Regions from separate parts of the Vibrio sp. JC009 genome, predicted to be linked through region 3. Evidence: predicted binding sites of a transcription regulator. Region 3 holds the regulator's gene; each other region holds the start of a gene.

Region 1 (7,297 bases), 1.0 Mb from region 3:
CCAGGCCGTAATCTTTTTCTATCTGCTCCAGTTTGCTTCTGGCAGCGTCAAGGCTTTCATCCAGTTTCCAGCCGTTTTCTGCACCAAGAATGATGTTTTCCAGAACCGTGAAGGTTTCAACCAGCATAAAGTGCTGGTGCACCATACCGATACCGGCAGAGATGGCTTCCTGAGAGTTTGATGGTTTATATGCATTACCATTGACAAGCATTGATCCTGAGTCGGCATGATAAAAGCCATAGATAATGCTCATTAGTGTTGATTTACCGGCACCATTTTCACCGATAATACCGTGAATAGTACCCTTAGGAACTTTTAGGTCGATAGCACGGTTGGCATGTACGGCGCCAAACTTTTTATCGATTCCCTTAAGTTCAATGGCATAGTCTTGAACTACTGTCACGAGAGCTTCCTGAATAAATAAGTGAATACAAAGCTAAAGAAATCACTGCGAAAGGTTAACGGGGATCGCAATTATCTGTTTAGCTTAGTACAACGACGCCGCTGCACAGGGCAGCGGCGTAAATTTCTACAATTTAATACTTAGGTAGAAATTAGTAAGTACATGCATTGTTAGACATGTAATCGTGTACAACGATCTTACCTGCGATGATGTCTGCTTTCAGACCTTCAGCGTAAGCTTTCATATCTTCAGTAATCAGTGATGCGTTGTGCTTATCAAGAGCCCAGTCAACACCACCATCTTTCAGACCAAGAGCTTTGATACCTGGCTTCCAGTTACCTTCCATATCTTCAGCCCAGGTGTTGTATGCAGCAACACCAACACGCTTAACCATTGAAGTCAGCATTGTGCCTGGCTGGATGTGGTTCTGGTTTGAGTCAACACCGATAGCATATTTACCAGCATCTTTAGCAGCCTGGTAAACACCCATACCTGTACCACCTGCTGCTGCGTAGATTACGTCAGCGCCCTGAGAGAACTGGCTCTTAGCCAGCTCAGAACCTTTCGCCGGGTCAGCAAATGCTGCTGGTGTAGAACCTGTCATGTTCTGAAGAACAGTTGCAGAAGAGTTTGCGTATTTAGCGCCTTGCTCGTAACCACATGCGAACTTACGGATTAGTGGGATATCCATACCACCCACAAAGCCTACAGTGCCTGATTTAGATGCTTTTGCTGCCAGCGCACCCACAAGGAAAGAGCCTTCATGCTCATTAAATACGATTGACTGTACGTTTGGCTTGTCAACAACCATATCAATGATAGTGAACTTGATGTCAGGGAATTCAGTTGCCACTTTTTCCACAGCTGATGCCATGTTAAAGCCAACTGCAACGATTGGGCTGTGACCACGTTTAGCCAGTTTACGCAGACCCTGTTCGCGCTGAGCTTCGTTTGAAGGAACGAACTCTTTTACTTTAATGCCTTTTTCTTCGTTAAATACAAGAACTCCATTCTCATAAACTGCCTGGTTAAAAGACTTGTCATTTTTACCTGCTGTATCATAAACAACAGCTGGTTTTGGAGCTGCAATAGCAGCAAAAGAAGACATCGCGATTGCTAGTGCAGAAAGTTTGATGGTAGCTTTTTTCACTGGATGATCCCTATGTTGTACCCTGGTTTAATAGCATCTGTGCATCATGTTCAGATGTTACGATTGCTTTTTGTTTCCCTTTAACTTTCGTTAAGGTTTCGATAACACTGTTATTATTGGGTTAGTATTTCAGCCTGTTGAACTGATAAAACCCTTATTACATATAGCCAATCGAGGAGTTTAACGTTTGCGTGTTGAAAAAAAAAGCGCATTCATCACATGAATATGAGGAAAAATGTAACTCAGTGGAAAAAAATGGAGTTAACCCGTCATTTTTGGACAGAATTCGCACTTTTTTCTGAAGATGCACCATTTTTCCAACAGAGTATGACGAAACCTAATAACCAAAATAATAGAAAGCTCAGATTAAGAGAGGATAAAGATGAAAGTAAAAGATAAGCTCAGGGATATGGTTAAAAAATACGATAACTGGTGTGAGTCCATGGGACTGACTCAGGAGCAGGGGCGTTGTTGTGTTCCTGTGCGTAAAGAAGACTATTCAGACAAGAAAAAGTCAGAAACCAGAGAAGAGTCCGACAGTGGGACTGTTTGATACTCATTGTCATCTGGATCGGGAAGAGTTTAAGCAGGATTTGCCGCAGATTATTGCTGAAGCGAAAAGTGCCGGTGTCAGTCATATGCTTGTTCCGGGTTGTAGTATGGAAAACTGGGAAAGAGTAGAGGAGATAGCTTCGTTAGATAAGAACATATACTTTGCTCTCGGCTTGCACCCCTATTTTACTGACACACATAAACCAGCGCATATTCATTTATTAAAGCAGCGTCTGGACGGGCGTTCTGACAAATGCGTTGCGATAGGTGAATGCGGACTGGACTTTTATCACTCCCGCAACGATGAAGCACTTCAGAAACAACTCCTTACCGAGCAGATCTTACTGGCTAAGCAGTTTAACCTTCCTCTTATACTTCACTGCCGTAAGGCTCATCAGGATCTTATCAGCATACTTAAACGTCATCAGCCGTTGCCCGGAGGGGTGATACATGGTTTTACCGGTAGTGAGCAGCAGGCGATGGACTTTATCAATCTTGGCTTCTATATAGGTGTTGGTGGAACGATTACCTATGAAAGAGCAGCAAAAACAAGAAGGACGATTTCTGCGCTTCCTCTCTCTTCTTTGGTTCTTGAAACCGATTCACCTGATATGCCTCTTTTTGGTTATCAGGGAATGAACAACCAGCCAAAACGCACAGCTGAAGTACTAAAATCTCTGATCTTGCTTCGAAGTGAAGGGGAGCAAACGGTTGCTAACATGCTTTTTGTTAATAGCAAACGTTTGTATGGTATTTGTGAATGAGATTGTTAAAAAATGTTTCTTATGTGCATGATATCGGTGTTTATTGTGCGCCTGCTCACATTGGTGAGTGAATTGTCAGTGTATACAGTATAAAAGTGTGAAGTTGATATTACTTTCTTATGGGGAGCATGCGTATAATCGCTCTCGCTTTTTAGCTCCATTTTGTAACACGCCAAATTAACTATAAGGAAGTCATATACCATGAGCCTGGTTATGAGCCTAGTCGGTATGGTTGTTCTGCTTGGTATCGCAGTACTGCTATCTGACAATCGCAAAGCAATTAATTTACGTACCGTAGGTGGTGCATTCGCAATCCAGTTTGCACTGGGTGCATTTGTTCTTTATGTACCGTGGGGTAAAGACCTTTTAGGTGGTTTCTCTGCTGGTGTTGCTAACGTTATCAACTATGGTCAGGACGGTACTAAGTTCCTGTTCGGTAACCTGGTAACTTTCTCTGTTGACGGACTTGGATTCATCTTCGCATTCCAGGTACTGCCAACACTAATCTTCTTCTCTGCACTTATTTCTGTGCTGTACTACATAGGTGTAATGCAGTGGGTTATCAAGATTCTTGGTGGCGCGCTGGAAAAAGCACTGGGTACGTCTCGTGCGGAATCTATGTCAGCAGCGGCTAACATTTTCGTTGGTCAGACGGAAGCGCCTCTGGTTGTTCGTCCGTTTGTGGCTAAAATGACACAGTCTGAGCTGTTTGCTGTAATGTGTGGTGGTCTGGCTTCTGTTGCCGGTGGTGTACTGGCGGGTTACGCATCTATGGGTGTACCACTGGAATACCTTGTAGCGGCATCTTTCATGGCAGCACCTGGCGGTCTTCTGTTTGCTAAGATCATCAAGCCGGAAACTGAAGAGTTTATTGATGAAATCTCTGAGGAAGACATCTCTGGTGGTGACGACAAGCCTGCTAACGTAATTGACGCAGCAGCTGGCGGTGCATCTGCCGGTCTTGGTCTTGCGCTGAACGTTGGTGCAATGCTGATTGCATTTATCGGCCTTATCGCACTTATCAACGGTATGCTGGGTGGCATCGGTGGCTGGATCGGTTACGAGCAGCTAAGCCTTGAGCTAATCCTTGGCTGGATCTTTGCTCCTCTTGCATTCCTTATCGGTGTTCCTTGGGAAGAAGCGACACTGGCTGGTTCTTTCATCGGTCAGAAGACTATCGTTAACGAATTCGTTGCATACCTGAACTTCGTACCATTTGTTGGTGAGAATGCGCAGCTTGTACCTGCAACGGGTGAAGCAATGTCTCAGAAGACAACTGCGATCATCTCATTCGCACTGTGTGGTTTCGCTAACCTGTCTTCTATCGCAATCCTGCTTGGTGGTCTGGGTGGTATCGCTCCAAACCGTCGTCACGATATCGCACGTATGGGTATCAAAGCAGTATGTGCTGGTACGCTGTCTAACCTGATGGCTGCAACAATTGCTGGTTTCTGTATTTCTCTTGCAATGTAATTTGCTAAAGAGACAGATGCAATTTTGATAAAAACACCGTAGCAAGAGATTGCTGCGGTGTTTTCGCTTTTTATTTCGGTGCCGTATTTTGGTCGGTTTAACCGGAACGAAAACTTTTTTGAGATACAAACCGTTTGCGTTTTGGGCGGCACTATCTTATTAGCTGAGAATGCCTATAATGTGATCGTTCGCATAATTTAATGATACAAGATGTATCATGGAACAGACCGCAATCACAAAGATAGATTGTTGTACCATAAACCAAACTGGTACTGTGCGGTGACAAGGATAGCAATTAGTACTTAGGTGCTAAGTCTTCAGGGAACCAAGTCCGTTCATTTCGTAGCCCGTCAGCGCTGCGGTTATTGCCATCTATAATTGATGAGCAGACGTACGCTTTCGGTAAACAAATTGAATATATTGATCGGAGATAGAAATGAGCGATTTAAAAGCTGCAGCTCTACGTGCACTTAAACTTATGGATCTAACCACGCTAAATGACAACGACACTGATGAAAAAGTGATCGCTCTGTGTCATGACGCAAAAACGGCAGTTGGTAACACTGCTGCAATCTGTATCTACCCTCGCTTTATTCCTATTGCTAAGAAGACACTTCGTGAGCAAGGTACACCAGAGGTTCGCATTGCGACCGTAACTAACTTCCCACACGGTAACGACGACATCGAAATCGCGGTAGCTGAAACAAAAGCAGCGATTGCCTATGGCGCAGATGAAGTTGACGTAGTATTCCCTTACCGCACACTTATCGCCGGTGATGAGAAAACAGGCTTTGAACTGGTTAAACAGTGCAAAGAAGCGTGTGGCGACACTCTTCTGAAAGTTATCATCGAAACTGGTGAGCTAAAAGAAGAAGCACTTATTAAGAAAGCCTCTCAGATTTCAATCGAAGCGGGTGCTGACTTTATCAAAACTTCAACAGGTAAAGTGCCTGTAAACGCAACACCAGAATACGCACGTATGATGCTTGAAGTTATCCGTGATATGGGTGTTGCTGAAAAAGTTGGTTTCAAGCCTGCTGGCGGCGTGCGCACTGCAGAAGATGCAGCGGCGTATCTTGCAATGGCAGATGACATTCTTGGCGCTGACTGGGCAGACAACATGCACTACCGCTTTGGTGCATCAAGCCTGCTGACTAACCTGCTTAATACATTAGAAGTAACAGACGAAACTGCGGATCCAAGCGCTTACTAATTTCGTTTTGTTAAACGGGAAAAGTTTGACTAATGGTTCTCCCCCTTTTGAAGGGGGAGTTAGAGGGGGTTAAGTTCCGAGGAGTTAACCCCTCCCAGCCTCCCCTTCATAAGGGGAGGAGCAAGCTTCCCGCTCTATTTACCCTACAAACAAAAGCTCTAAAAAGAGCTGGGAGTTTCTAATGTATCTTCCTCAGGAAATTATCCGCAAGAAGCGTGACGGCGAAGTACTGACCGCTGATGAAATCAATTTCTTTATTCAGGGTGTAGCAAAGGAAACCGTATCTGAAGGTCAGATTGCGGCGTTTGCTATGGCTGTATTTTTTAATGAAATGACGATGCCCGAGCGTATCGCGCTGACATGTGCAATGCGTGATTCCGGCATGGTGATGAACTGGGACCATATGGATTTTGGTGGTCCTATTGTCGATAAACACTCAACCGGCGGTGTGGGTGATGTGACTTCACTGATGCTGGGCCCTATGGTTGCAGCTTGTGGTGGTTTTGTGCCAATGATCTCAGGTCGTGGCCTGGGTCATACCGGCGGTACGCTGGATAAGCTGGAATCGATTCCAGGTTATAACATTACGCCTGACAATGAACTGTTTGGCCGTGTGGTGAAAGAGGCGGGTGTGGCGATTATCGGTCAGACAGGTGATTTAGCTCCTGCTGATAAGCGTGTATACGCAACCCGTGATATTACTGCGACCGTTGATAATATCTCACTGATCACAGCCTCTATTCTGTCTAAGAAGCTGGCAGCGGGTCTTGAGTCGCTGGTGATGGATGTAAAAGTGGGATCCGGTGCCTTTATGCCGACTTACGAGGCGTCAGAAGAGCTGGCGAAGTCCATCGTTGCAGTAGCCAATGGTGCGGGCACAAAGACTACGGCGATTCTTACCGATATGAATCAGGTTCTGGCTTCATCTGCAGGTAATGCGGTAGAAGTGCGTGAAGCGGTTCAGTTCCTGACGGGTGAATACCGTAACCCTCGTCTGTATGAAGTGACTATGGCGTCCTGTGCTGAAATGCTGGTTCTGGCAAACTTAGCAAAAGATTCTCAGGATGCGAGAGTTAAACTGCAGGCTGTGCTGGATAACGGCAAAGCCGCAGAAAGTTTTGGCAAGATGGTAGCCGGTCTTGGTGGCCCTGCTGATTTTGTTGAGAACTATAATAATTACTTAGATAAGGCTGAAATTATTAAGCCTGTTTACGCTGATAACAGTGGTATTGTTTCAGCAATGGATACTCGAGCAATTGGTATGGCTGTTGTGGGCATGGGCGGTGGCCGCCGTGTGGCAACAGATAGTATTGATTATGCGGTGGGCTTTGACAGCTTTATCCGCTTAGGTGAAACGGCGGACAATGAGAAGCCGCTGGCAGTGATCCACGCCAGAAATGAAGCGCAGTGGAATGAAGCTGCAAACGCACTTAAGCAGGCGATTAAAGTTGGCAGCGAGCCGTATGTAGCAACCCCGGATGTTTACCGCGAAATTCGCGCTGAAGACGTTTAAGTCAAAACACATCCGATGGAGAGAAAGATGAAAAGATCAATTATTTTAGTATTAGATTCATTTGGTATCGGTGCGACTGCCGATGCTGACAAGTTTGGTGATGTTGGCTCAGATACACTGGGTCATATCGCTGAGCAGTGTGCAAAAGGGCTTGCAGATAACGAAGAGCGCAAAGGCCCTCTGACGCTTCCTAACCTGTCTAAGCTTGGTCTTGGCCTGGCTTCTGAAG
Region 2 (7,297 bases), on a different replicon from region 3:
TTTAAACTCTGTAGCTGCTGTTTAAGCTCACTAAGACGGCGCAGAATAAGATCCGCCTGAACCGGAGAGTGCTGATGCGCCTGCCACTGCTCCGGTGTTGCAATATACAAAGCAATCACCGGCTGACCGCTCTTCGTTGCCTCAACCAGCGCGGTATTATCCAGAGTTCTTAAATCTCTGCGAAACCAGACCAGATGCATAGTGCCTCCGTAAGCGTAAATGCAAGTTAGTACTTACATAGTCAAAGCCTTCGATTTATTCAGGCATTAACTAGTGCAGAGGTCTCAATATCAACCTCGGTTTTGGCCCTGAGAGCCAGAATGCTCTGTTCGGTTTTCGCCGGTAAACCACTATTTGAAAACAGGTAGATAAGGTCGTAACGGGAAATATCCGTCATCTCTGTCAGGCCGGAAATATCATCCACGCCATCTAAAAAAGAGATACTGTAGCCACGGTCACTCAGCTCAATGGCAGACATCCAGGCCGGCAGGCTCCCGGTTTCATCCAGATTGATCACCAATGCTTTTAGTTTTTTAAAGGCGCGGTTTTCCGCTTCCAGAATGCTGGTCGCTTTACTTATCATCAGAGACTGCAACAGCGCTTTCTGCAATGAACGCTGAGAAGCTTTTACCCTCTCAAGAGACTCCAGCACCGGATAGAAAAACTGCTCCATAACAATATTGAGCGGATACTCTTTCAGAACGGTTGAAACCACGCTTTCAGCCCTGCCCCGGTTAAGCGCGGAAAGTGCAATAAGTAAATCCTCACTCTCAGTAAGCACCGCAGAATCCGGACTGCTCCCGATATCTTCACCACTTTCAATCAGCGCTTTTACTTTGCCGATGGCAATACCTTTTGCCAACCACCTCTGGATAAGTTTGATTTTTTCTATATTCTCTTCGGTATAAAGGCGGTGACCCGACTCCTTTCTTTGCGGCTGTATCAGGCCATACCGCCTCTGCCATGCCCGCAGCGTGACCGGCTTAATTCCGGTGATCTCTGAAACTTCTCTGATTGCATATAACTTCATCTGCAACATCCAACTGATTTATAGTGAGAGCCTTAAGCGCAGCTCATGCGGATAAGGCTCAAAGTAATTTTGTTCGCTTAAATAGGCATCAGGGTGACGGCCCAGGTAATGCCGGATTAACGTAATTGGCGCAAGTATTGGCAGCATACCTAATCTGTACTGCTCAATCACATGCGCCAGCTCCTGTTTCTCATCAGCCGACAGCGCTTTTTTGAAATAACCCTGAATATGCATCAGGACATTGGTATTGGTCTTGCGGCTGGCTCTGTGTTTCAGCGCATTCATCAGTCCTGAGCGGTAGAGGCTGAAAAACTCATCACTGCTGTACTCCTTAACACCAGCAACCAGCCTGCCCAGGCTTTTGTATGACTCGGGGTGACAAGCCATCAGAGTGAGTTTGTATCTGGAGTGAAAGGCAACAATTTTTCCCGCTGTCGGCTCTCCGGCCATGGAGTCATAAAAATCCTTTAAACAGAATACCCGAAGAACAAAGTTTTCCTTCAGTACAGGATCATTAAGCCGTCCATCCTCTTCAACCGGCAGCCAGGGCATCTGCTTCATCAGCTCGCGGGTGTAAATGCCAACCCCTTCTTTATCTGCCCGGTTTTGTTTATATACCTTTACCCGCTCCATACCGCAGGTTGGTGACTTTGCGCAGACGATATAACCGCAAAGATCCTGGCTCATCAGCTGACTGGCTGTTTTTTCCGCATAGGTTTGCATCCGCTCTGTATAATCTTTGCTCTCATCTTTTGTCTCAACCAGAGCGATACGTTCTTCATCGGAAATCAGCCTGATTGTCGGCCTTGGCACCGGCAGACCTATCCCCACTTCAGGGCAAACTGATACAAAGGAAAAATACTGCATAAGATCTTGTGTAACAAACCGATTCTCTTTATGACCCGAGTCAAAGCGGACTTTCTCGCCTAAAACACAGGAACTTATGCCAACTTTTGCAAGATTTGTCATAACTCAACACCTATACAAAATTATTTCTTGTATAGGTATAGTAAACAAAACCACATCCTGCAAATTTTCTCCCGCTCTGCGATCCAGTTAGCGCTGTATAAAAATTGCAGTCACGACAAATCGATTGCTTTCTCCGTTTAAACAAATTTGGTTATCAAGGTCAATTCTTATTACTCTGCGGATTTTTTTTGTGATCCAACTCTCTCTTATGGCTCAAATTAAGCACTAATATTGCCAATAACAGAGTATCCAACAAACAACATATTCAGTTATTAGTCGATACTGTTTTATCAATAACCCAACCGGAGAACCTGACATGGCAACCCCTCACATCAACGCACAACCTGGTGATTTCGCAGAAACCGTACTGATGCCCGGCGATCCACTGCGTGCAAAATACATTGCAGAAACCTTTCTGGAAGATGTAAAGCAAGTATGTGATGTACGTAATATGTTTGGCTTTACCGGAACTTACAAGGGTAAGAAAGTATCCGTAATGGGACACGGTATGGGTATCCCTTCATGCTGTATCTATGTTCATGAGCTGATTGCTGAGTACGGCGTGAAAAATGTTATCCGCGTAGGCAGCTGTGGTGCGGTACGTGACGACGTAAACCTGATGGACGTTGTTATCGGTATGGGCGCATCGACAGATTCAAAGGTAAACCGTATCCGCTTTAGCAACCACGATTTCGCAGCCATTGCTGACTTCGGCCTTCTGGAAGAAGCGGTAAAGCAGGCGCGAGCTCAGGAAGTTCCGGTAAAAGTAGGTAACGTATTCTCTGCAGATCTTTTCTACACTCCTGAAGCAGACATCTTTGAGAAGATGGAAAAGCTGGGCATTCTGGGTGTGGATATGGAAGCAGCCGGTATCTACGGCGTTGCAGCTGACCTTGGTGCTAAAGCTCTGACAATTCTGACCGTTTCTGACCACATTATCCGTGGTGAAAAACTAAGCTCTGAAGAGCGCCAGAAATCTTTCAACGATATGATGAAAGTGGCTCTGGAAACCGCAATTAATCTTTAATACCAATACCAGTAATTAGCTGTTCAGTGATTTTGACAAGCAAGGATGAACAGATAATTGCTGGGATTGTTATAACAGTCTTCCCAGGGGGCGATCGTGTCGAATGGCAAACTGCCGGTGGACGCTGACGGTTTACAACTCAACTTTTGTAAAACATTGGCGTGTGACAACTTTGGACTGAGCGATGCGAAGCGCTATGTGCTTCAGCATGTAAACCCGAAGCGTCCGACGATGGTATGTCGTGAATGTGGTGCTTTCCCCCCTCTTCTCAACAATCAGGAAGTTCTGAACGAACTTCAGCGCTTAAGACAGCTCCATAGCGACGGACTGCCGGCATGCCGCAACAATGACTGTGAGAACTTCGGGCTTTCCGTCCACACCCATAAACACCTTTATCATGCATTTGGTTACAGCGGCGACCGTCAGCGCTACCGCTGCAAGCAGTGTCAGTCGACCTTTGTGGATAAATGGTCCGGTGTAAACTCAAAACTGGCATTTCAGGAAAACCTGCTGGCGCTCTTGTTTACCGGCTATTCGGTGCGTGAAGTCTGCCGTAAACTGAGTATCAATCCCAAGACCTTCTATGATCACCTTGATCATATAGCCAGCCGCTGCAGGCGCAAACTGGCCATGTTTGATGCCCGCTGGGTAAATCATGAAGAGCACTATCACCTGGCCTCCGTTTTTATGCCCCTGCAGCCATACAGTGATAACGGCGTACTCTGGTTTGCAACGGGCGAGGCGAACTCAGGTTATATCCTTTCTCAGCATATCAATTACTCCGCCAGCGAAGAGCCTGCGGGCCCGGTTGATCATAACTCCTATGAAACTCCGGCACGCTTTGTTTCAAAGGACTATTTCTCTGAAGCAAACCTGTCTATCGGTGTTCCATCCCCGAATCTGCGCCAGCGTATCGACCAGAAGTATCAGATGATTCTGGCCCGGGGAAATGTAGAAGATCCCATGGGCAATATGACTCGGTTTAACTACCCTTCCAAGGGTGCAGTAATCCGTGCTCCGTATACCTCATACGCTCACTATATGCACGTGCTTGAGATGTGCAAAAGCGATAAACGTGTCACCCTCTACCTGCCACAGGATCCGGTTTTGCGCTCGGCCGCTCTGACCATCTGCCTGCAGAGAATCAAGGATAAATCCGTGGATCTTATGTACGTGGATGAAGACGAGAAATGGGACAGCTCTGCGCTTCCGGAAAAAGTCGATATTGTGCACGTTGGCTGGTGGCGTGATAAATGGGCTATTTCCGAACAGGACAACGCCGCCAAAGGCATCTGCTATCTTGCCGGAGATAACCCGGCTCCTGAGCAGTGGCTGCACAGCGCATCAATCAGGCAGGTCAAATTTTATCAGGACAGATTCCAGCTGCTGTTCGACTCCTTTATCAACGAGCCGAGAAGAAAACTTCGTCCGGGAGGTATTACCCCTATGCTGGATATATTCCGGGCATGGCACAACCTCTGTTATCAGGATAAGGAAGGGCTTACTCCGGCTCAAAGACTGTCTCTTGCTGAGCAACCATTAACCTTAAAACACCTGCTGGCCTGACCAAGTTTGTGAACCCAGACGTATTTTTAAGCAGGAAATAGTTATTAATAAAATATTAATTAGCTTGTTGAATCGATCTAACCATATAATCAACGGTAATTTCCGTTAACTCATGGATTTATAATTGGAAAAGGCGCACGTTCAACTTTCAAATGAGCTGGAGCAGCTCAAAACCCGAATTGACATGGAACCGGAGGCGGTACTCAACCAAGCTTCTCAGTGCTTGTTGCGCTCGGACCAGGTGCTTTTTCCTGAAGGTGGTATCCTAGCCTGCATTATCATTTCTAAGTGTTACAAAGAGATTCTGGACTTTGCCCAGGGCTTAAAGTTCATCAAAGAAGCCATTACCCGCTTAAACCGTCTGGATACCGACCTTTATCTTCCTGAAATACTCCATATTCATGCCCAGCAATTCTGGGGGCAGGCAAAATACTATTCTGCTCAACAGTTCTGGATCAACGCCCTGGAACAGGCGGCACTGGTCGGCGAAACCGAAATTGAGATTGAATGCCTGATTGGTCTGGGCAACGTCTGGCGCATTACTGAAGAGCACAAACTGGCGCTCTCTACCCATGATTTAGCCGTGCAGGTTGCGAACAACGCCCGTATGGACTGGTTAGAAGGTAAAGCACGGATTCTGCTTGCGCGTGACCATTACCTGCTCAATGAGTATACGGAAATGCTGTCTGTACTCGATGAAGCAGAAGAAGTACTGAAAAACTATACAAAACCTGCATGGGAAGCGGAAATCTGGGATTTTCGCGGCTTGGCTCTTTTGGGACTGGAGCGGATAGACGACGCCGAAAAAGCCGCCATCAAAGCCTATGAGCTGGCGATGGATAATGATCTGCTATGGATGAAGACCCACTCATTTATCGCCCGTGCCAGACTGGAAGTCATTCGAAACGACCTGGATAAAGCCAAGGACTTTCTGACCAGTGCAGAAGAGTCAGCAAAAAGCTTTAACCAGAACGAGCTTCTTTCTCAAATCTGTTTCCAGCAGTCAGTGGTTGCGGAAAGACAAAGGGACTATGAACACGCCCTGGTCTCATTCAGAAAGTACCGCAAACACTCCATGCAGCTTTTAAAGGATCAGACCAACAAGCTGGGAACCGATAAAGCACGCAGTTCAAAGCGCCAGCTTGACCAGCGTGCCAGAAAACTTATCAACCGGATCCGCCGTCAGGTTGAGTTTAACCATGGCGACCGGGGCTACTCCAACCTGGTTTCTGAAACCTACTGGTGGGAGCAGTTGATCCTGTTCAAAAGTGAACTTGCCGCCTCTAACCACGTAGTTGTGCTTATTAAGCATGACAATTCCGGTTTTCTGGATGTCTGCATGGAACTGGCGCAGTGCCTGTGTAACCGCAATGATTTGATATCCAGAATCAGTGAAGAACGCATCGGGATGCTGATTGCAGAAAGAGGCGACAAAGCCGATGCCATCTTTAGCTTCCTGGACCAGATGATCCGCAACTATCCATGGGAACGAAAGGGACTGAAGGGCAAATTGCCGGAAGTTAAGTTGCATGACATTCTCTTCTTCCCATTCACACTGGAGCAGTTGGAAGAAAGCGAAGAAACAGTGGAAGAAGAATAAATATGGAAAGATTGCTAAGTAAAGTATCCGAAGCAGGGCTGGATCCTTCTTCCGTTTCCGGAGAGGAAGCGCTTATATTCTGGGATCACATCAGGCAACATATTGCGACTTCTCCCAACGAAAAAGCGTTTTGCTATCTGATAAGCTCTGAATACCGCACCAGACTTAACCAGCATCTTCAGAGTATTGAAGAACTGAGAAGTGCTTTATCGCTGCTGTCTCTGCCTGATGAAGTTGACGATATCATCACCATTAAAGAGAGCCTCAGCTTTAAGCTGATGGAGAACGGCAACTATGCTGAAGCTCTGAAAGAGCTGGTAGACCTCTCTTCTCTGGCGGTGGAATACGGCCAGATCGATGACTACGCCTCAGCAGTGCTGGGAATGGGAAGCCTGTGTGATGCCTATGGCGATCACGCCCGTGCCCTTCGCTACTATCAGAAAATTGACGGTATTGATCACGCCATTGACAGCCGCGCTCTGAGACTCAGATATAAACTGCACATGGTCGCCTGCCTGATCTCCATGGGCCGAATTTCAGCGGCGAATAATCTGCTTAAAGAGTGTGAAGAACTCAGCATTCTGGTCAGCAACAAGGTACTTGCCGGACAGATTATTCTTTACCAGGCAAAGATTCAGAGACGCCAGAAAAAATACCACGACGCGCTGAAAACCCTGGCAAAAGCTCACTACTCCATCGACGGGCACAACTCATCCTGGCTCTCGAATATGCTGCGTCTGGAACTGGTCAACAGCTTAAGCTCTCTGGGATATGTGAACTACGCAGAATTTGCCCTTGAGCGTGCCACAAAGCGTATTGAAGAGTCCTCTTCGCCCGTTCTGCAGCAGCAGCTTTATGATGCGATAAGCCGGATTCTGGGTAAGCGGGGACACTTTAAAGAAGCCCTTAGCTTTGAGAAAAAAAGCTTTAGGGTAACCAATGACCTTATCAAAAGTATCCCTATCGGAGATTTAGGCCCTACTCAGCTAAGACGGCTGACCCGCTTCGAGCTGCAACTGAAGCTGATAATGTCTGAGCAGGAAAATAAAGAGCTGAAAGAGACCACTGAAAACCAGAAAGATCAGTTTGCTAAGTTGCAAAAGGA
Region 3 (7,297 bases):
TTAATATTTGTGTATAAGAGTCAGGCTGATAGCTCAAACCACCCGATTATCCCCACAACTAAACGCAATAGTCTGGCTAATCTCAGTAAGCGAACGGCCGGACTCCTGTTGCCACTGTGCAAAGGCTTTGTTTGCTGCATTCAGTGCTCGCTTCGTCCCTCTTCCTGAATCAATTATCCCGATATTGCGCAGATGAGATTCAACATCGGATGAAAGTATAAAAGTATCGACTCCCAGAGTTCTTAAAGCGTATGGACCTGTGTTTCCGCCCAGACGGGCTCCATTCTTTTTCAGGTACTCCCAAAGCCCGGTAATCTCCTCTTTCGGCCAGTTTGCCACCATCTGACCAAATGAATCATGTTGAATGGAAGCGCTATGGATCATATGGGCATTGGCCGGGATGGACATTACTTTGGTCAGGTGGCGTATGATAGCCGGGTTCTGTGCTTTGGTTTCCCACTGTTCATCCGACAGCATAAGTAATGATTCGATCTTAAACCCGAAAAATGCCTCTTCAAAGTCAGGCCACTTTTTGCGGACCACACTCCATGAGATACCCGACTGAAACACTTTCATGGTAAAAGCCGAAAGCCAGCGATCGTTGGATATGGCTGCCAGTTCTTCACTGCTGAGTGGCTTGCTGAGCAATTCCTCAAGGCGCTTTTCTCCCCCTTTACGCTCGGCAGCTCTTTGGTAAATTGATTCGAATTTTTCCATTGTTTTTTACTGGATTTTTTCTTTGTAATTGGCTTAGGTTAGCTTAAATAGCTTTTGGTCACCAGTAGCCCATACTTGCTTAAAGCTAATTGTTCAGTAAAAAGATGCACATTTCTTGCTGTCTCCCACTGCCGTCATCTCGGAATTGCAAAGCAATATCCGAGATCTACTTTCTGGGTGTTGTAGAGTCAGAGGTTTCTTCTGCCCTACTACGCGCTGACAGTAGATTCCGGATAGAAGCTTCGCAACTTCCGGAATGACCCAGTGGTAAGGGGTAAGGGTAGTAAGTAAAAGGTATAAAAAAAGCGCAGCCCGTGAGCTGCGCTTTTTACAAACTGTTTCGCTAAAGAATTAACGAGTACCGTAAACCACGATAGTTTTACCGTGTGCAGAAATCAGATTCTGTTCTTCCAGCATCTTCAGGATACGGCCAACGGTTTCACGTGAACAGCCAACAATCTGACCAATCTCCTGACGGGTGATCTTGATCTGCATGCCGTCCGGGTGAGTCATTGCATCCGGTTGCTTAGCCAGGTTCAGAAGTGTTTGTGCGATACGGCCTGTAACGTCAAGGAACGCAAGGTCACCAACTTTCTGGCTGGTTACCTGAAGGCGGCTTGCCATTTGAGCTGACAGACGCATCAGAATGTCTGGGTTTACCTGAATTAGCTGACGGAATTTCTTAAATGAAATTTCTGCTACTTCACATGGAGATTTAGCGCGAACCCATGCTGTACGCTCCTGGTCTTCTTCGAAAAGACCCAGTTCACCAATAAAGTCACCCTGGTTCAGATAAGAAAGAATCATTTCCTTACCTTCTTCATCCTTGATTAGGACAGCCACAGAGCCTTTTACAATGTAATACAGAGTTTCAGCCTTTTCACCAGCATGAATCAGAGTACTCTTTGATGGGTACTTATGAATATGACAGTGTGAAAGAAACCACTCTAGTGTTGGATCGGTTTGAGGTTTACCTAGAACCATAATTATCTCACTTTATCTGCAGGGCCTGCTGCTCAGCAGCTTTCCTTTGCTGCTAAGCCACTCAATTAGGTGGTTTAGCATAGGATTTCTCTTTGAAAGCTGCAAGCAACTTATAATTCGATTAAGAATATTATCTCTTTTTGCAATCGATTTCTTGATTTTGATCGCTTTAAAAACGCGATTTTTTACGCAAATTCGTGCACATGATCACGGACTTGGAAAAAATGTGACAAATGTTAACATTTTAACCGATTTTACCGGTTTCTATCAGTTGGGCAAGCATAGGACGTATGATCAGTTCCATGGCAAAACTCATTTTACCCCCCGGTACCACAAGCGTATTGTGGCGTGACATAAAAGAACCGTCGAGCATGGCCAGAAGGTACGGGTAATCAACATTTTTCATACCTCTTAACCTAATTACAACAAAACTTTCATCCAGACTCGGAATTGCTTTGGCATCCAAAGGGTTAGAGGTATCCACTGTGGGGACCCGTTGAAAGTTAATATGAGTGCGGGAAAACTGAGGGGTAATGTAATTCAGGTAGTCATCCATGGAGCGGACAATGGAGTCCATCACTGCTTCCCGTGAATGTCCTCTGTCACGCGTATCGCGGATAAATTTCTGTATCCACTCCAGGTTCACTATCGGCACCATGCCTATCAGCATATCCACATGCTGGGAGACGTTAATATCTCCGTCTCTTACGCCACCATGTAAACCCTCATAAAACAGAACATCTGTGTTCTCCGGCAGATCCTGCCAGGGGGTGAAAGTGCCGGGCATCTGGTTATAGGGAACCGCTTCGTCAAAGGAGTGCAGATAGCGACGGATTTGACCTGTGCCTTCATCTCCGTACTTTCTGAAGAACTGCTCGAGAGCAGCAAAATCATTGGCTTCCGGGCCGAAATAGCTGATGTGTTTTCCCTGCTCTTTGGCTTTGCGGATAGCCACATCCATTTCTGGCCGGGTGTATCGGTGGAAACTGTCACCTTCCACCCAGGCAGCTTTTACGTCCATCATATTGAACATTTTTCTGAAGGCTTCAGAGGTGGTGGATGTACCGGCTCCCGATGAACCTGTTACTGCTATGATGGGATGTTTTGCTGACATGACATTCCTTGTCCTGGATTGGTTTAATTACTTATAACTCGCGTCTTAACTTTATATCTACGGTCTCGTGCAGTTCTGAATAGAGAATGACGGCCTCTCCGGATTTTATCAGCTCTCTGACCTGATCGGCTTTATCTTCCAGTGACACTTCCACTTCACCGTAATCGGTTCCTTCACGGAGAATAAATTCTTTAATCAGATTTTCCAGTGTCTCCGGGTTTATCTGTTCCCAAGGGATAATCATAGTCGCTTTCTCACATTACTGCTTAATATGTTGATAGTAGGCAGGAAGCGCCTGCTCCAGCCAGAATTCCGGCTTTCTGAAGCTGCCGGACAGAAAGCCCACATGCCCGCCGGACTTTAGCAAACGGTAGTCGATATTGTCGTTAAGCTTAAACTTAGGGATCACAGCCTCCGTCATAAAGGGATCATCCTGGGCATGGATAACCTGCAACGGAATGGATACCTGATTCAGAACCCGTATACCTGAGCAGCGGTTATAGTAATCCGTGGCTCCCTGAAAACCGTGCAGAGGCGCGGTTATCAGATCGTCAAATCCATACAGGGTTTTCAGGCTGCGGATGGTTTTCTGATTTATCCCAAGTGCCTTATCGAGCTTTTCATGCTTTTTAATGGCATTGGCTTTTAGTGAACTTAGCAGGTAGCTGCAATAAACCTTTGAAAAACCTTTCTCGATTTTTTCTGAACAGGCGGCCAGATCTAAAGGTGCAGAAACTATGGTCGCCGCTTCCAGCAGTGGCAGTTCGTGATGGTTGGCCAGATAGTTAACCAGCATATTTCCGCCAAGAGAGATGCCCACAGCCACTTTCTTCTGCTCCGGGAACAGTGTGTTTACATGTTCCAGAAACTGGCGTGCATCTTTAGTTTCACCAGAGTGGTATGCGCGAGCCAACCGGTTTGGTCTGCCGCTGCATCCGCGAAAGTGCATCATGACTGAAAGCCAGCCCTGATCAGCAAAAGCTTTCATCAAACCATTGGCATAAGGGCTGTAGAAGCTTCCCTCTAAGCCATGGAACAGCACAAAGACAGGTTTTTGCTTTGCGCTTTCTTGCTGCCAGTCTTCACTCCAGGCCAGATCCAGAAAGTCGCCGTCTGCGGTTTCAAGCGTCTGCCATACCGGTTCAAACAACGGCTTTCTGCGGATAAAACGGGGAATAATGGTTTGCAGGTGAGGGTTCTTCAGCCCTCTGGCCGGCGAAAAATCTGTCATAACGTAAAGTCGCTTATTGGATCGGTTTCTAGTAGTTCTTTTAGCTTACGAAGTCCTGTTTCCAGCTCAGTCTGATTTAAAGGAGAGCTTAATGCAAGCCTCACTGCCGGAATGACGTTTCCTGCTGGCGGGGTGAAGAGCTCAGCCGATTTTACCGTGACATTTATCCTTCCTGCCTGCTCAATAAAGTCAGTTAGCCGCCACTGTTCCGGCAGTGGCAGCCAGAGATGGAAGCAGTGTTCTTTATAGCCCGGATTGCAATCACCGAGCATGGTAAGGGTTTTCTCCAGCCGGGCTTCCATCTCTTTACGTATTGCAGAGAGCGTCTGCTCTGCCTTTCCGCTTTCCATCAGTTCGCAGGTAATGGCAGTCAGCAACGGGCTGATCATCCAGCTATGATTCTGTAAAGCGATACTCAGACGCTGATAAAGCTTTTGTGGTGGCTGAACATAACCAACTCTCAGGCCCGGAGCCAGCCACTTAGAGACGGCTCCCACATGAAAAACATGCTCAGGTTCCAGATTCACCAGCGGTGGCGGCGCACCTTCCAGAAGCGGGCCGTTCACATCATCTTCAATCACGTAAAGATCGTGTTTTTTGCATATCTCCAGAACGGCATGACGCCTTTCAAGGGACATAGTAGCGGTAGTTGGATTCTGCAGTGTAGGCGTCAGATAGATAAACCGGGCCTGAAACTGACGGCAGGCAGCATCCAGCGCTTCTGGAGTAATACCTTCGTCATCCATTTCGATGCCTTTCAGACTCAGTTGTTTCTGTTTTGCCAGACTTATCAATCCCGGATAAGTCAGCTTTTCCACAAAAATAGTATCACCTGCGCGGGTAAAGGCATCCAGCACCATCTGCACGCCGTGCTGCCCTCCGGAACTGAACAGAAGGCGTTCTGCTTCCAGATGGATTCCTTTGCTTTGCAGCCAGTTTGCCATTATTACCCGGTGAGACTCTATCCCTTCAGGTTTCTGATAAATCATAAACTGGTTTAGTGCCTGAGGTGAGTGAGAGACCTTTTCCATCGCTTCACGCAATAGATCGCTGCGGTCGATCAAAGGGGGGATGTTAAAACCAAAGTTGCATTCATCCGGCTGTCTTTCTTCCGTTTTATCGAAGACCCAGTATGTCCTTTTGCTGTCAACAACAAAGGTTCCGGCTCCGACTCTGGCTTCTACCAGTCCGCGTCGCTCAGCTTCGGCATAGGCTCTTGTTACCGTTCCGACGGTCACATTTAGCTGATCTGCCAGAGAGCGGTGAGTCGGCAGCTTATCGTTCGACGTTAGTTCTCCTGATGCGATCTTTTCTTCGATCAGATCGGCGATCTGTTTGTATTTAGGTGAACTGTCTAAATCATTTAGTGCAAATTTTTCAATTGTCATGGTGACAATAAACCCTTTGATCTTAGTTAATCCGGTTGTTATGTTTATTGTGTGCGCACAATATGACTAAATCAACTTATTTATTGAGATTGTATCGATACAATTTCTTTTGTGTGAGGGTAATCGGATGGAGTGGCAATTTTTCTTATCAGTAATCATGTTTGCAATCGTTATGACCGGAACGCCGGGGCCCAATAACGTGATGCTGACGGCATCGGGAGCCAACTTTGGCTACAGAAAAAGTATTCCTCATTTCCTCGGTGTGGGTATCGGCCTGATGAGCATGATACTGCTGCTTGCTGCCGGTATGGGTGTGATGTTTCAGACTTATCCTGTTCTTCAGGAGGGTATGAAATGGCTGGGAAGTGCATACATTCTTTATCTTGGCTGGAAGATCGCCACAACCCGGCCAAAAACAGATTCAGATCAGGCTGAAAGAAAGCCGATGACCCTGATTCAGGCGGCGCTGTTTCAGTATCTGAACCCGAAAGCCTGGATGATGATGGTCACCGCCATAGGTTCATTTTCCTTGCAGGGGAGTGATTACTGGTTATCTGTACTTTATATTGCGCTGATATTCTGGGTTACCCAACTGCATACATCATCAATCTGGGTGGGCTTTGGTACTCTGATAGGCCGGCTTTTATCTGACGCCGTGGCATGGAAGCGTTTCAACTTCAGTATGGGGGCACTAACCGCAGCGTGTGTGGTCTTTATGTGGTAGCTCTGCCTCAGAAAAATATCCTGCGAGATGCGCGGCTCCAAGGTGCTGGCAATAGACTGTGGTTAATGGCGTGCGATTGTTTTCGGATAGTGTGAGCGAGTTAATGCATTCCACCAGATCGGCCTGCTGCTGTTTTTCCAGCAGCAGCTCGAATTCAAGAGATTTACGGTAAAGCGTATCGGGAAGGTGCTCTTTGTACTGCTTTCGTATTTCCCGGTAATAATTCAACAGGGTTTCGCTGCGAGCCAGGCATGACTCAATCTTGTGCCACTCTTGTTCCTGAAAAGTCAGGTGCTGCTCATCCAGCCATTTAAACAACATAAGCAGGTTAACGTTGCCGTGAAAGCGGTTTTGCAGGGTAAGGCAGGCTTCTTTTACTTCTCTCACGCTGTAGTACTGCAGGCTGAATTGCCACAGGCGTTCTATTGTGAGTAATTGAGGAGAAGCGTTTTGAACCATCTACCATTCCCTGATACGTCTATTCCATTTAGCTGTTGTCTGTAAATTCAGACTCCATCTGCTCAAGAGATTCCTGAATCTCCATCCATTCCATTTCTACTTCTTCCAGCTCCGATTTTGAGCTGGCCTGAGTAGCCAATACCTGATTAAGTTTAGCTTTGTTTTCCGACTGGTACAGAGAAGTATCTGCTAATTGTTGCTCAATTTCCGCCAGCGTCACATTTAGTGCATCCAGGCTTTTTTCCAGCTTATCCAGCTTTTTCCTTAGCGGAGCGGTCTGTTTGCGGAACTCTGCTTCACGGCGTTTTTGCTCTTTTCTGGCTGCGGCACTGTTGCTGCTGTCCTTTGCCGGGCTGTCTGCCTGAGCTTCCTGTTTTTCTGCTTTGCTCTGATCGGTCAGCCATTTGTAGTAGTCATTCAGGTCGCCGTCAAAGGGGGCAACCTGACGATCGTGAACCAGATAAAGGTCATCAGTTGTTGCTCTTAACAGGTATCTGTCGTGACTGACGATAACCATTGCACCCTCAAAGGTCTGAAGTGCCAGAGTCAGAGCCTGACGCATATCCAGATCCAGGTGGTTGGTCGGTTCATCGAGCAGCAGCAGATTCGGCTTTTGCCATACAATCAGTGCCAGCACCAAACGTGCTTTCTCTCCACCTGAGAAAGGTGCCACTTTTTCC

What was found. The regulator CRP, encoded in region 3, controls carbon source genes, mostly activating them, when cyclic AMP is high. The targets are predictions, from matches to a motif close to TGTGANNNNNNTCACA.
Region 1: L3Q72_RS11280 (NupC/NupG family nucleoside CNT transporter) is a predicted target of CRP. The motif match lies at 2,914-2,929, and genes of this name have one in related genera.
Region 2: deoD (purine-nucleoside phosphorylase) is a predicted target of CRP. The motif match lies at 2,189-2,204, and genes of this name have one in related genera.

The regions. Positions count from the first base shown of each region.
Region 1 is NZ_CP092106.1:2,537,385-2,544,681, reverse strand. Features, by position in the region: gene L3Q72_RS11300 (ABC transporter ATP-binding protein) at 1-403, opposite strand, end outside; gene L3Q72_RS11295 (BMP family ABC transporter substrate-binding protein) at 555-1,553, opposite strand; gene L3Q72_RS11290 (DUF5363 family protein) at 1,936-2,106, shown strand; gene L3Q72_RS11285 (TatD family hydrolase) at 2,093-2,869, shown strand; gene L3Q72_RS11280 (NupC/NupG family nucleoside CNT transporter) at 3,071-4,342, shown strand; gene deoC (deoxyribose-phosphate aldolase) at 4,779-5,555, shown strand; gene deoA (thymidine phosphorylase) at 5,737-7,068, shown strand; gene deoB (phosphopentomutase) at 7,096-7,297, shown strand, end outside.
Region 2 is NZ_CP092107.1:1,211,893-1,219,189, reverse strand. Features, by position in the region: gene phrB (deoxyribodipyrimidine photo-lyase) at 1-200, opposite strand, end outside; gene L3Q72_RS20355 (MerR family transcriptional regulator) at 260-1,030, opposite strand; gene L3Q72_RS20350 (2-thiouracil desulfurase family protein) at 1,049-1,999, opposite strand; gene deoD (purine-nucleoside phosphorylase) at 2,316-3,026, shown strand; gene L3Q72_RS20340 (lactate dehydrogenase) at 3,123-4,592, shown strand; gene L3Q72_RS20335 (hypothetical protein) at 4,777-6,192, shown strand; gene L3Q72_RS20330 (diguanylate cyclase) at 6,195-7,297, shown strand, end outside.
Region 3 is NZ_CP092106.1:255,199-262,495, forward strand. Features, by position in the region: gene L3Q72_RS01210 (DNA-3-methyladenine glycosylase I) at 34-717, opposite strand; gene crp (cAMP-activated global transcriptional regulator CRP) at 1,069-1,701, opposite strand; gene L3Q72_RS01220 (phosphoribulokinase) at 1,946-2,815, opposite strand; gene L3Q72_RS01225 (YheU family protein) at 2,847-3,059, opposite strand; gene L3Q72_RS01230 (hydrolase) at 3,075-4,046, opposite strand; gene L3Q72_RS01235 (PLP-dependent aminotransferase family protein) at 4,043-5,434, opposite strand; gene L3Q72_RS01240 (LysE family translocator) at 5,562-6,158, shown strand; gene L3Q72_RS01245 (TIGR02444 family protein) at 6,126-6,617, opposite strand; gene L3Q72_RS01250 (ABC transporter ATP-binding protein) at 6,646-7,297, opposite strand, start outside.